DNA from 2 places in the Rossellomorea sp. LJF3 genome. Region 2 is predicted to be linked to the other one. Evidence: a T-box and tRNA genes for the amino acid it is inferred to sense, from the RefSeq annotation. Region 2 holds a T-box; the other holds one or more tRNA genes.
What was found. A T-box is a leader RNA that pairs with one kind of tRNA and senses whether it is charged. The one in region 2 lies ahead of tyrS (tyrosine--tRNA ligase), so its partner is inferred to be a tRNA-Tyr.
Positions count from the first base shown of each region.

Region 1: it encodes a tRNA-Tyr, which carries the amino acid that the T-box ahead of tyrS (tyrosine--tRNA ligase) is inferred to sense. The anticodon was not compared.

Region 1 is NZ_JBANLY010000002.1:280,033-286,036, forward strand. It holds gene V8G47_RS03860 (cache domain-containing sensor histidine kinase) at 1-315, opposite strand, end outside; gene V8G47_RS03865 (ABC transporter substrate-binding protein) at 458-1,735, opposite strand; gene V8G47_RS03870 (carbohydrate ABC transporter permease) at 1,818-2,645, opposite strand; gene V8G47_RS03875 (carbohydrate ABC transporter permease) at 2,645-3,541, opposite strand; tRNA gene V8G47_RS03880 (tRNA-Gly) at 3,851-3,924, opposite strand; tRNA gene V8G47_RS03885 (tRNA-Leu) at 3,929-4,012, opposite strand; tRNA gene V8G47_RS03890 (tRNA-Cys) at 4,021-4,094, opposite strand; tRNA gene V8G47_RS03895 (tRNA-Gly) at 4,102-4,176, opposite strand; tRNA gene V8G47_RS03900 (tRNA-Gln) at 4,181-4,252, opposite strand; tRNA gene V8G47_RS03905 (tRNA-His) at 4,292-4,367, opposite strand; tRNA gene V8G47_RS03910 (tRNA-Trp) at 4,379-4,452, opposite strand; tRNA gene V8G47_RS03915 (tRNA-Tyr) at 4,569-4,652, opposite strand; tRNA gene V8G47_RS03920 (tRNA-Thr) at 4,669-4,744, opposite strand; tRNA gene V8G47_RS03925 (tRNA-Phe) at 4,759-4,834, opposite strand; tRNA gene V8G47_RS03930 (tRNA-Asp) at 5,144-5,220, opposite strand; tRNA gene V8G47_RS03935 (tRNA-Met) at 5,312-5,385, opposite strand; tRNA gene V8G47_RS03940 (tRNA-Val) at 5,453-5,528, opposite strand; tRNA gene V8G47_RS03945 (tRNA-Glu) at 5,560-5,634, opposite strand; tRNA gene V8G47_RS03950 (tRNA-Ser) at 5,650-5,741, opposite strand; tRNA gene V8G47_RS03955 (tRNA-Asn) at 5,748-5,822, opposite strand; rRNA gene rrf (5S ribosomal RNA) at 5,830-5,946, opposite strand.
Region 2 is NZ_JBANLY010000001.1:43,954-49,957, reverse strand. It holds gene V8G47_RS00265 (rubrerythrin family protein) at 1-30, opposite strand, end outside; gene V8G47_RS00260 (GNAT family N-acetyltransferase) at 102-1,070, opposite strand; gene V8G47_RS00255 (serine hydrolase domain-containing protein) at 1,084-2,070, opposite strand; gene tyrS (tyrosine--tRNA ligase) at 2,206-3,462, opposite strand; T-box leader at 3,606-3,815, opposite strand; gene V8G47_RS00245 (O-methyltransferase) at 3,877-4,533, opposite strand; gene V8G47_RS00240 (ribonuclease J) at 4,699-6,004, shown strand, end outside.

The sequences.
Region 1 (6,004 bases), on a different contig from region 2:
AGTGTAGAGAATCGTTTGCACAATGTTTTTCACGATGCCGATCGTCAGGTAATTATTCTCCTTACCCGGTGACCTCATGAAATTAATGAAATCGGGATTATTATAGAGGGAAAGAGATAACCCGTTGAGCTCATTGATGTAGCTCTCCAAGTTCACCTTCCCCTGATAAAGGAGATTACTGCTCTCCTTCACCACCTGCTCCTCAATCGAATCCTTCGTATACAAATATGTAATGATGATCGAACTGCCAAACGGCACAATCGTCGTGATCATCAAGAGCGCAATCAACTTATTTCGAATGCTTGTCTTTAACATGAGGGACGGACCTCCCAGGTCTCACTTATACACTAGTATAAAGTGTTATTCCCCGCTCTTGGAAGTATTTTTTCGAAATATTCCTATTAAACTTATAAAATAGAAAGCATGCCTTAAGTAGACATGCTTTCCATTATTCCGTTTACTTCAAGTTATCCCACGTTTGTTGGAATCGCTCAAGTACAGTATCATAATCAATTTTTCCGGCTGCATATTCCTGGATGGTCGCAGCGAATTCTTTGTTCGCTCCATCCGGCCATTTGAACCAAGTCCAAGGAATCGTCTTCTCATCCTTAGAGTAGTCAAGGATGGATTGACCCAGGTCACCAAGACCATTCGGCTCGATATTATCAAATGCAGGGATGAACGCAAATTCTTCTGTGATATAACGCTTACCTGTTTCAGAAGAAACCATCCACTCCAAGAATGTTTTCGCTTCTTCAAGGTGCTTGGAGTTCTTATTCAATACCCAGTTATTCGGCACTCCGACAGGAAGGCGATCTGCATTCTCGTCATTGCTGATTGGAATCGGAAGGAAGCCCATGTTGATATCAGGGTTGATTTCCGTGATCATGTTCTCAGTCCAGTTCCCTTGTTGAAGCATCGCCGTTTCACCAGAAGCAAACAACGTTACCTGCGTATTATAATCCGTCGTTAAAGGATTATCGTTGGCATATTTAAGTTCAGTGTCCAGTACCTCTTTGAACTGTTTGAACTTTTCGTTTCCTACAATCTTCTCAGATCCGTCATAAAGTCCCGCGATGAACTTATCTGGATCTTCCTGTTGTGCAAAAGGAATGTTCAGTAAATGCTGACCGATTACCCACCACTCGCCGTAACCAGCTGAGAATGGAGTGATTTTCTTCGCCTCGAGCTTCTTCGCAGCGTCCTTTAACTCATCAATCGTTTTAGGAGGCTCCGTGATGCCTGCTTTTTCGAATAAATCTTTGTTGTAAACAAATCCATACCCTTCCAAGTTAACAGGCATACCATAAAGCTTGCCGTCCTCATCCGTCATCGGAACTTTCCCGATCGGAAGGACATGCTCAACCCAAGGCTCGCCAGAAAGATCCGCAAGCTTCTCTTTCCAAAGCTCTAATTCTTTGAATCCACCATTGTTGAAAATATCCGGCTCTTCCCCTGAAGCAAATTTCGCTTTAAGTGCAGCACCGTAATCGGCACCTCCACCAACGGTTTCAAGCTTGATCTTAATGTTCGGATGCTCCGCTTCGAATTCTTTGATCATTTCCTGCAGCTGATCGGCAATTTCAACCTTGAACTGGAAGAAATTCAGTGTCACGACATCATCACCTGAACCGGAATCCCCGCCTGAGCTGCTTGTTTTGTCTTTAGAAGAACAACCTGCAATAATTCCAAATACTAAAACCAAAGACATACAAAGTAATAAAATACGTTTCATAAATGGATTGACCTCCCTGATATAAAATATTTTATATAAATTTCTGTATCAATGATAGACCATCTCGACAGAAACTTTATATCTACTTGATCGAGCCTGAAGCAATTCCTTTGATGATATGCTTCTGTAAAAACAGGAAGAAGATGATGATCGGTGTAATCCCGAGAACCAACGCTGCAAGTCCCATATCCCACTGCTTCGTATATTGTGCAAAGAACGAGCTGGCTGCAAGGGGGATTGTACGCAGTTCCGCATCCTGTAACACAAGGAGTGGAAGCAGGTAATCATTCCAGATCCACAATGTGTTCAAAATGATTACAGTCACCGTAATCGGCTTCAGTAATGGGAATACGATTCTCCAAAACACGCCAAACTGACTGCAGCCGTCTATCATCGCTGATTCCTCGATTTCAATCGGGACGGTTTTCACAAATCCGTGATATAAGAAGAGGGACAGTGGCACTCCGAACCCAAAGTACATGAGAATGAGACCAGGAATGCTATTTGTCAGTCCCAACGTGCCCCCAACCTTCATCAAGGGGATCATCACCGTCTGGAACGGGATCACCATGGCGGATACAAAGATGACAAATAGGATCTTACTGAACTTCCCTGGTGTACGAACCATTTTCCATGCTGCCATAGAACTGATGATCACCAAACCGATGTTACTGAACACCGTTATGACGAGCGAATTCCAGAAAGCCCGTGGAAAATTGATGACTTCCCACACTTTTGCATAGTTGGAAAACATAAATTCCTCCGGCCATGCTGCCGCATCAATCAAAATCGCAGCAAATGGTTTCACCGAGTTGACCAGTACGAAGTAGAAAGGGATAAGGAAGATGAGTCCGATTACAATCCCGATGATTTCTAATACAAATGTTCTCTTCGTATAACGATTGCCCATTATGCCTCAACCTCCTTCTTCTTCGTCACCATCACCTGAACCGTCGTAAATACAGCCACTACCACAAAGAACAGAATCGACTTCGCCGTCCCAAGTCCATAACGGTTATTCTGGAAAGCTTCCTGATAAATATTGATCGCCACGGATTGTGTAGAATTGAACGGCCCACCGCCTGTTAAGGAGATATTCAGATCGAATATCTTAAAGGCCATTGAAATCGTCAGGAAGAAACAAATCGTGAATGCAGGTAGTATTAACGGAATGATGATTTTTGTGAGGAGGGTCCAACTCGATGCACCATCTATCTTCGCTGCTTCAAGAAGTGAATTGTCCACCCCTTGCAATGCCGCTACATAAATGACCATCATATACCCCGAAATCTGCCATGCAAATACGATGACAATACCCCAGAAAGCCGTCTTCTCATCACCAAGCCATGGCATCTTAAAGAATCCGATATCCGTCATATTACCAAGTGACGCGAATCCCTTAACAAAGATGAACTGCCAGATGAACCCGAGTAACAACCCCCCGATGACGTTGGGGATAAAGAATACAGTCCTCAGGATATTGCGCGTCTTCAATGCGGCATTCAACAACAGGGCAAATCCGAATCCTATCAAGTTACTGATGATCACTGCCGCAAACATAAACTTCGTCGTGAACATGAATGAATTGAAAAACGTCTTATCATCCGTGAAGATCTTCTTGTAGTTATCGAACCCAACCCACTCAACAACCGAACTTACTCCATTCCATGAGGTGAAGGAATAATACACACCCATCAAGAACGGAAGAATCTGAATCACTAAGAAAAATAAAAGCGCCGGTCCAACAAAGGCAGCGTACGTCAGCAAGCTCTTATACTTGAACTTCTTCTTCGTCACTGCCTTCATTTGTACTTCTGGGCTCACTGGTCCAGTCTGAATCTTTGGTTCCACCCGTATCACCACCCTAACTGTGTAATCGCTTTCTTACATTATAATGGTAGCGCTTTCTTTAATAGGGGGACTCAATTGACTAAGAAGGTGAAAAATTTTGACTAGATGGGTTTTGTTTTGGTGGGTGGTGGGTAAATAAAAAGGTTGTGAATTATGAGTAGAGGTTAGTCTTGCATATGATTAAGTGGTACATGAAAATAAAATGCTGGAATTTCAACATTAAAAAAGACCTCCTCATAAAGAGAAAGTCTGTCGTATGTAAGTTGGAGCGGGTGAAGGGAATCGAACCCTCATCATCAGCTTGGAAGGCTGAGGTTTTACCACTAAACTACACCCGCGATGTGGTACCGGTGGCCGGGATCGAACCGGCACTCCAGAGGAACACGATTTTGAGTCGTGCGCGTCTGCCAATTCCGCCACACCGGCATTACATTTGGAGGCGGCAACCGGATTTGAACCGGTGATCAGGGTTTTGCAGACCCATGCCTTACCACTTGGCTATGCCGCCTTAATATTGGAGCGGAAGACGGGATTCGAACCCGCGACCCCCACCTTGGCAAGGTGGTGTTCTACCACTGAACTACTTCCGCACTACTGGGCTAGCTGGATTCGAACCAACGCATGTCGCAGTCAAAGTGCGATGCCTTACCGCTTGGCTATAGCCCACTGATAGTATATGTCACGGAAATAAAAATGTGACTTTTATGGGGCGACTGATGGGAATCGAACCCACGAATGCCTGAACCACAATCAGGTGCGTTAACCACTTCGCCACAATCGCCATGTTAAAATTGGCAGGGGTAGTAGGAATCGAACCCACACCAAAGGTTTTGGAGACCTTCGTTCTACCTTTAAACTATACCCCTATGAAATATATTAGTTTTTACAAAACCTTGATGCTATTCGCTTTGAAGCATAGTACTTCTCTCGCGTATAGTTTAAGGAGGATTATTTTACTCCGCTGACGCTTCGTAAAAAATCTTGGTGGAGGGGGGCAGATTCGAACTGCCGAACCCGAAGGAGCGGATTTACAGTCCGCCGCGTTTAGCCACTTCGCTACCCCTCCAGCTAAATCACTTGACTGGTGCCGGCAAGAGGACTTGAACCCCCAACCTACTGATTACAAGTCAGTTGCTCTACCAGTTGAGCTACACCGGCATCAAGTAAATAAATGGTGGCTCAGGACGGAATCGAACCGCCGACACATGGATTTTCAGTCCATTGCTCTACCAACTGAGCTACTGAGCCGTATTTAGTATGCATCCTACAATATGAATGTTGTAGTCCATCGTCCAGCTCTCAGGAAGCTGAATCAAGTAGTTGCTCGAGCTGTACGCTGATGTTTACTCGGGTGAAGCTTATTCACCGTGCTCTACCAACTGAGCTACTGAGCTAAATAGTTTTCGGCTTCCGCTAAGCTTCGAATCTCTTCGTCAGCTCACTCAGTCACATCCTCACGTATGTAAAATACGCTCCGGTGTTCCTTCGATCGCTTCCTCGACCTTCTCGCTTATCGAAACCCTTTTCCTTTTCAAGAAACAATACTCCAAGAAAAAATGGCGGTCCGGACGGGACTCGAACCCGCGACCTCCTGCGTGACAGGCAGGCATTCTAACCAACTGAACTACCGGACCAAAGTTTTTTCGCGCTAGCGAAAATAACTATCCTTGCGTCACTCATAAAAGATCAAAGTTAATCTTTTACTAATAACATGCAAAAATGGTATTGCGGGGACAGGATTTGAACCTGCGACCTTCGGGTTATGAGCCCGACGAGCTACCGAACTGCTCCACCCCGCGACGATATAAGTTACACATAATAATTAAGGAAGATTATTTTACTCCGCTTACGCTTCGTAAAAAATCATGGTGGAGGATGACGGGATCGAACCGCCGACCCTCTGCTTGTAAGGCAGATGCTCTCCCAGCTGAGCTAATCCTCCACTATGTAAATGAATTCTTCTTGAAAGAAAATGGTGACCCATACGGGATTCGAACCCGTGTTACCGCCGTGAAAGGGCGGTGTCTTAACCGCTTGACCAATGGGCCTTATTGAAAATATGATGGCGGAGAGCAAGGGATTTGAACCCTTGAGACAGCGTTAACCGTCTACACGATTTCCAATCGTGCTCCTTCGGCCACTCGGACAGCTCTCCATATATTGGCTCCGCAGGCAAGATTCGAACTTGCGACCGATCGGTTAACAGCCGATAGCTCTACCACTGAGCTACTGCGGAACGATATGCCTGGCGACGTCCTACTCTCACAGGGGGAGATCCCCCAACTACCATCGGCGCTGAAGAGCTTAACTTCCGTGTTCGGCATGGGAACGGGTGTGACCTCTTCGCCATAGTCACCAGACTATGTATTGTCTCTTTTTTAAGGACAAGTACTATTATATCGTGTAGATCATTTTTTT
Region 2 (6,004 bases):
AAATTGACGGTAAAATTGATATGGGTTCATTCTAAGTAACACCTCTTTTATTCAGTCAATACATATGATATGACTGAATGAATAATGGGTGTCTGTGTAATTTAACCTTTCCTTTTACCCTGAACTGATTCGTATGCTTCCATAAGTTCTTCCACTGATATGCCATTAATCTTCATACCGGTTACATCACAGTTTGACATTTCAACATGGTTCAATTGGCAGTTTTCAAAACTACTACCATGAAAGTCACAGCGTTCAAACCTGATCGGCTCATTTTTTCCGCCGAGGTTGGTGTCATGAACGCGTACGCCACCCAGTGTGACATGACCCATTTCACTTTGAGACAAATTAAGGTCAGCAATTAACGCTTTTTGAAAATTGATATTTTGAAAACGGGATTCACTGAGATTGCAATTGTTGAACCCGGCACCCATCAAGTTGCTGTTGCTAAAAGTGGAATAACTTCCATCGATCCCATAGAAATCGGTTTCTTGCATATTGCTGTATTCCACCTGTAGTCCAGAAAGGTCCCCGTCGTTTAATGTATCACCTTGAATGGTGATCTCCCGTGACTCACCACCAACACAGGCCCCTTCTTTCATTTTTTTCTCATAGCAGAATTCATCACCCGCTTCAAAGATCTTCTTGTACCCCATTTTTTCATAGAAACGATGATTATTCAGTTGTCGACTTGAGGTCTCAAGCTCCCATGTCATCACTTCTGGATACTCAGTTTCCATACGTTTCATCACCATAGTGCCGATTCCTTTTCCCTGGTATAAGGGATCAACGAATATCCGATCGACTCTGCCGTGGCGTTTGCCGACCACTGTTAGAATCAATCCCCCCACAAGCAGCCCTTCATAAAGGATCTTGAAATAATTCAATTCCCTGATCATGTACTTAGTCATTTCGATTGAATCATACCCTGGTGGCTGGATATTATGATCCACGATACCATCCTGACCCCGTAGCCACTTTTCTTTTTCCGTGTCGAAAACGTTCTTTTTTAGTCCGGTAAGGATTAATGCATCTTCAATATTTGCCTTTTCTATTTTAACAGTACCCATTGTGATCCCCCTTTTATCTATTGAAATAGCTTTCTATCAATTTCATAATAGCGAAAGCACCTGAGCTCTCGTTTGAAAGAATGATTGTCTTTATATTCTCTTTCGGATAATAGGCAGAATGAAAGCTCACCCCTGGGTCATAACCCATTACGTGATGCTTATTGGGTAGATTCAACCACATCCCATACCCATAGTTCACCCCTTCTTTGACCCTAATATGGGGTTCTGAAATGAGCCTTGTACTCGCTTCATTAAGGAGCTTATTTGATAAAAGAGCTTCCCAGAACGAAAGCATATCAGGACCCGTGACATATGCCCCGCCGTCCGCCCCACCCTGTATGGGAATGGAATACATATTGGTTCTCCATGAGCTGCCTGGCTCATCGATGTACCCGTAAGCCGTATTCACAGGTAATCGATCCAGACGAAAATACCCAGATGCATTCATATTCGCCGGTTCAAAGATATACTTATTGATGTACTCTTGCACCGTCATTCCTGAAAGCTTCTCGATCATCAACCCCAGAATGATGTATCCGGCATTGTTATATTGAAACCTTTCACCCGGAGAAAATTTCATATGGTCATTTTGAAAGAGGGGAAGAAAATCTTCCCCTTTTCTCATTAAGTACATTGGGGTTTGCTTCCATAAATCTTCAAAATCATCCATCACTTCCTCATCAAAATAATCAGGAATTCCCGAGGTATGGGTAAGTAAATGATGAATGTTCACACGGCCATCAAAATGTGGGAATGTGCCCTCAAAATAATCTTTTATGGGTGTGTGAAATGAAACTTCTCCCTTTTCTATAAGTTGACAGATGGCTACAGCAGTAAATAATTTACATCCAGATGCAATTCCAAATCGTGTATTTGGGGTGTTTTTTCTTCCTTCACTTCGATCTGCAAATCCAAATGACAATTCTAAGAGGCTCTCACCGTCTCTCTTTACCAAAACCGTTCCAGAAAAATGCTCCGTTTCTGCATGTTCTTTGATCATGTTATGTAGTTCATTCATCGTAAACACCCATTTCTATTATTTGTCTATGGAAAATTATAGCATAAATGATTAGCCATGAAGAGTCCCCTATGACTCTCCATGACCACGTTTCGGGCTTTAATCTAATTTTTCATCTTATACTTCATTTTGCACTCTTACCCGTACGAACTTTCTCTTCCCTACCTGCAAAACCATCCCATCTTTAATCTCCACGTTCGACTGCACATCCAGAACCTTTTCTGAATTGATCCTGATGCCTCCATTTAGGATCATCCGGCGTGCCTCACTTTTAGAGCTTTGCATGTTTAAGGCTACAAGGAGATCGACTACCGAAATGTTCTTCCCTCCCGTCCATTCCTCCTCAGGAATGTCTTCAGGAAGTGCCCCCTTTTGAAAGACCTCCTTAAATTGGTTCTCTGCCAGTTCCGCTGCATCTATTCCGTGATACATCCTGACAATCGTTTTTCCTAGAAGGATTTTGGCATCCCTCGGATGAAGGGCACCACTCTTTATTTCAAGGGATAATCTCTCCTTTTCTTCTAAAGATAAATCGGTGATCAAATTGAAGTATTTTGTTATCAGTTCATCAGGTATCGACATCGTCTTTCCAAACATTTGATTGGGTTCTTCATCAATCCCGATGTAATTATGTTTCGATTTTGACATTTTATCAACGCCGTCCAGTCCTTCAAGTAATGGCAATAATATGACCACTTGTTTTTCCTGGTTGTAATGCTCCTGAAGATGTCTCCCCATCAGGACATTGAACTGCTGATCCGTACCCCCAAGCTCCACATCGCTTTCAAGGGCGACGGAATCATATCCCTGCATCAAAGGGTAGAACAGTTCGTGAAGTGAAATCGGTTTCTTTTCTGATAACCGTTTGGAGAAATCGTTTCGCTCAATCAATCGCGCGACTGTGATCTTTGAAGATAAGTGAATCACATCCTCAAGGTTCAAGGATGATAGCCAGCTTGAATTGTAGTGAAGCTCTGCTTTTTCCTTGTCCAGGACCTTTCCGAATTGTTCAAAATATGTCTGTGCATTTCTTTTCACTTCTTCATCCGTCAGTTGCTTCCTTGCAACAGATTTCCCTGTGGGATCACCGATTTTACCCGTGAAATCCCCGATGATCAGCTGAACGATATGACCGTTTTCCTGAAACTGTCTTAACTTATTCAGTACCACTGTATGGCCGATGTGAACGTCCGGAGCAGTTGGATCCAGCCCCAGTTTGATTTTCAAAGGGTGGCCAGTGGAGATTGATTTCACCAGTTTGTGTTTCAACTCTGCTTCTGGAATGATTTCATGCACTCCATTTTTATATTGCAGGAGCTGCCTTTCGACTTCTTTCTGCTGAGCTTTTGAAAGAGATTCCCATTTCTGATCCATGATTGTTCCTCCTTGGTTGATGATGGAAATAAGCAGATTTTTGGATTCACCGTTATAACGGAAATTCCGCCGATAAACCAACTGATCCACTGCCTTCCATATTCAAAATGTTTTACGTCATAAACGAAAAACCACGCCCCTAAAAAAGGGACGTGGTTTACGCGGTACCACCCTCATTGAAGATCTCTCTTCCACTCGATTCGGATAACGGACCGGCCGTTCTCTGCTACTTTTGTGTTCACAAAGAATGTTCAAGGAGGTAATTCGTGCTTATCTGTGTGCTGATTTCCACCAAGCATCAGCTCTCTAAGACAGGGAGATAAGTCACTACTGATTCCTATCATGACATGTAGGATTTAGAATTTTCATTTATTTTACAGAAAAAAAGAGGTCATTACAATAGAATTCTTCTGTTTATTTCACAATTCCCATTACAAACCCATCGTACCCCTTCGAGCCGACTGTTTGAACGACTGTTGAATCGATCCTGTCTTCTTGAGACAACATTTCGGCAAATGACCTGACACCCTGAACGCTTTCATCATCACTGTTTTCGTCAATCACCCTTCCTCCACGAACCACATTATCCGTAATGACGACCGCCCCAGGCTGGGCCAGTTGAATTGCCCACTTTAAATAATTGGCATTGTTTTGTTTGTCGGCGTCTATGAATATGAAATCAAATGTACCTTTGAGAGACGGCAGGGTATCAAGTGCCGCACCCACTCTGATTTCCACCTTTTTTTCCACCCCTGCATTGCGAATGTTTCGTGCGGCAACCTTTGCATGTGTTTCACTGTACTCAAGGGTGACCAGACGTCCATCTTCCGGCAGGGCCCTGGCAAGCCAAATCGTACTGTACCCACCAAGGGTCCCTATTTCCAGAATGCTCTTTGCTCCTTTAAGCTGGGCGAGTAAGGAAAGGAACTTCCCCTGATTCGGAGATACATCGATCGCAGGAAGTCCTGCTTCGCTATTTTCTTTCAGGACAGACTCCATAATGGAATCCGTTTTATGTAGTTTACTAGCATAATATTGATCGACTTGTGCCCAAGTATTGGTTGACAAGATCCTCTTCACTCCTTATGGAAAATACTCTCGTTATCATAGCATATTTTTCCATTATTGGATATTTAAAATGTTCAAAAAATACTAAAATTCACTGGCAGCTAAGTTTAATAATTGAAACAAACAGAAAAGGGAATAGTAAGAAAAAGTGTCTTGGAGGGTTCTTTCTTGGAAACAAATGAACAGGGTTTGACTATTTTTGCACTGGGTGGACTGAACGAAATCGGAAAAAACATGTATGTCATTAAATATGGTGATGATATCGTCATCATTGACTGCGGGGGGAAATTCCCCGATGAAAGTCTCTTAGGAATCGATTTAATCATTCCGGATATATCCTATCTTGAGAAAAACAAAGACAAAATCCGGGGTCTCATTGTCACGCATGGGCATGAGGATCATATTGGCGGGATTCCCTATCTTCTCAAAAAAATCAGCATCCCTATTTATGCTACTCATTTTACATTGGGGTTAATCCAATTAAAGTTAGAAGAGCATAAGCTCGTCCGGGATACGAAACTTTTAACGATTGATTCTGAGAGTTCAATCAATTTGGGATCAATCGATGTATCTTTCTTCAAGGTCAGTCACAGCATACCCGATTGTCTGGGAATTGTCTTTCATACGCCAGAAGGGAAGGTCGTGCATACGGGAGACTTTAAATTTGATCTAACTCCTGTCAATCACCAATATGCAGATATTCATAAGATGGCACGGATTGGTGATGAAGGTGTCCTGGTACTGCTTTCTGAAAGCACGAATGCAGAGCGGAGCGGGTTTACGCCTTCTGAACACATGGTAGGTAACCATATGGATGAAGCATTCTTTAAAGCGCGTGGAAAGATCTTTGTTTCCACTTTTGCTTCCAATGTGAATCGTGTACAGCAAGTGGTTGACTCTTCCGTCAAGACGAATCGGAAGCTGGCGTTATTGGGTCGCAGCATGATCAATGTAATATCTGTCGCAATGGATCGGGGGTATTTGACGGTCCCTGAGGGCATGCTGATTGATGCAGGTGAAATCGATGCGTTACCTCCAGAGAAAGTAACCATTTTATGTACAGGGAGTCAGGGGGAAGCCATGGCTGCCCTCGGCCGATTATCGACTGGTAACTTCCGGGGAGTATCCATTTATCCAGATGATACGGTCATCCTTGCAGCTTCACCCATACCCGGTAACGAAAAAGACGTATCCCGCATCATTGATAACCTCTTTCAACTGGGTGCCCACGTCATTTATGGGAGTGGAAGTTCTACAGGAATGCATGTTTCCGGTCATGGGTATCAGGAAGACTTAAAACTCATGCTGACACTGATGAAACCAACTTACTTTATCCCGATACACGGGGAATATCGAATGCTTCACCATCACCGTTTACTTGCCGAATCGGTGGGTGTGGAGAATGGCAATTCATTTATCATCAAAAACGGGGAAGCCGTTGATATTAAGAATTCCATCGCTCGTCAAACCCGAT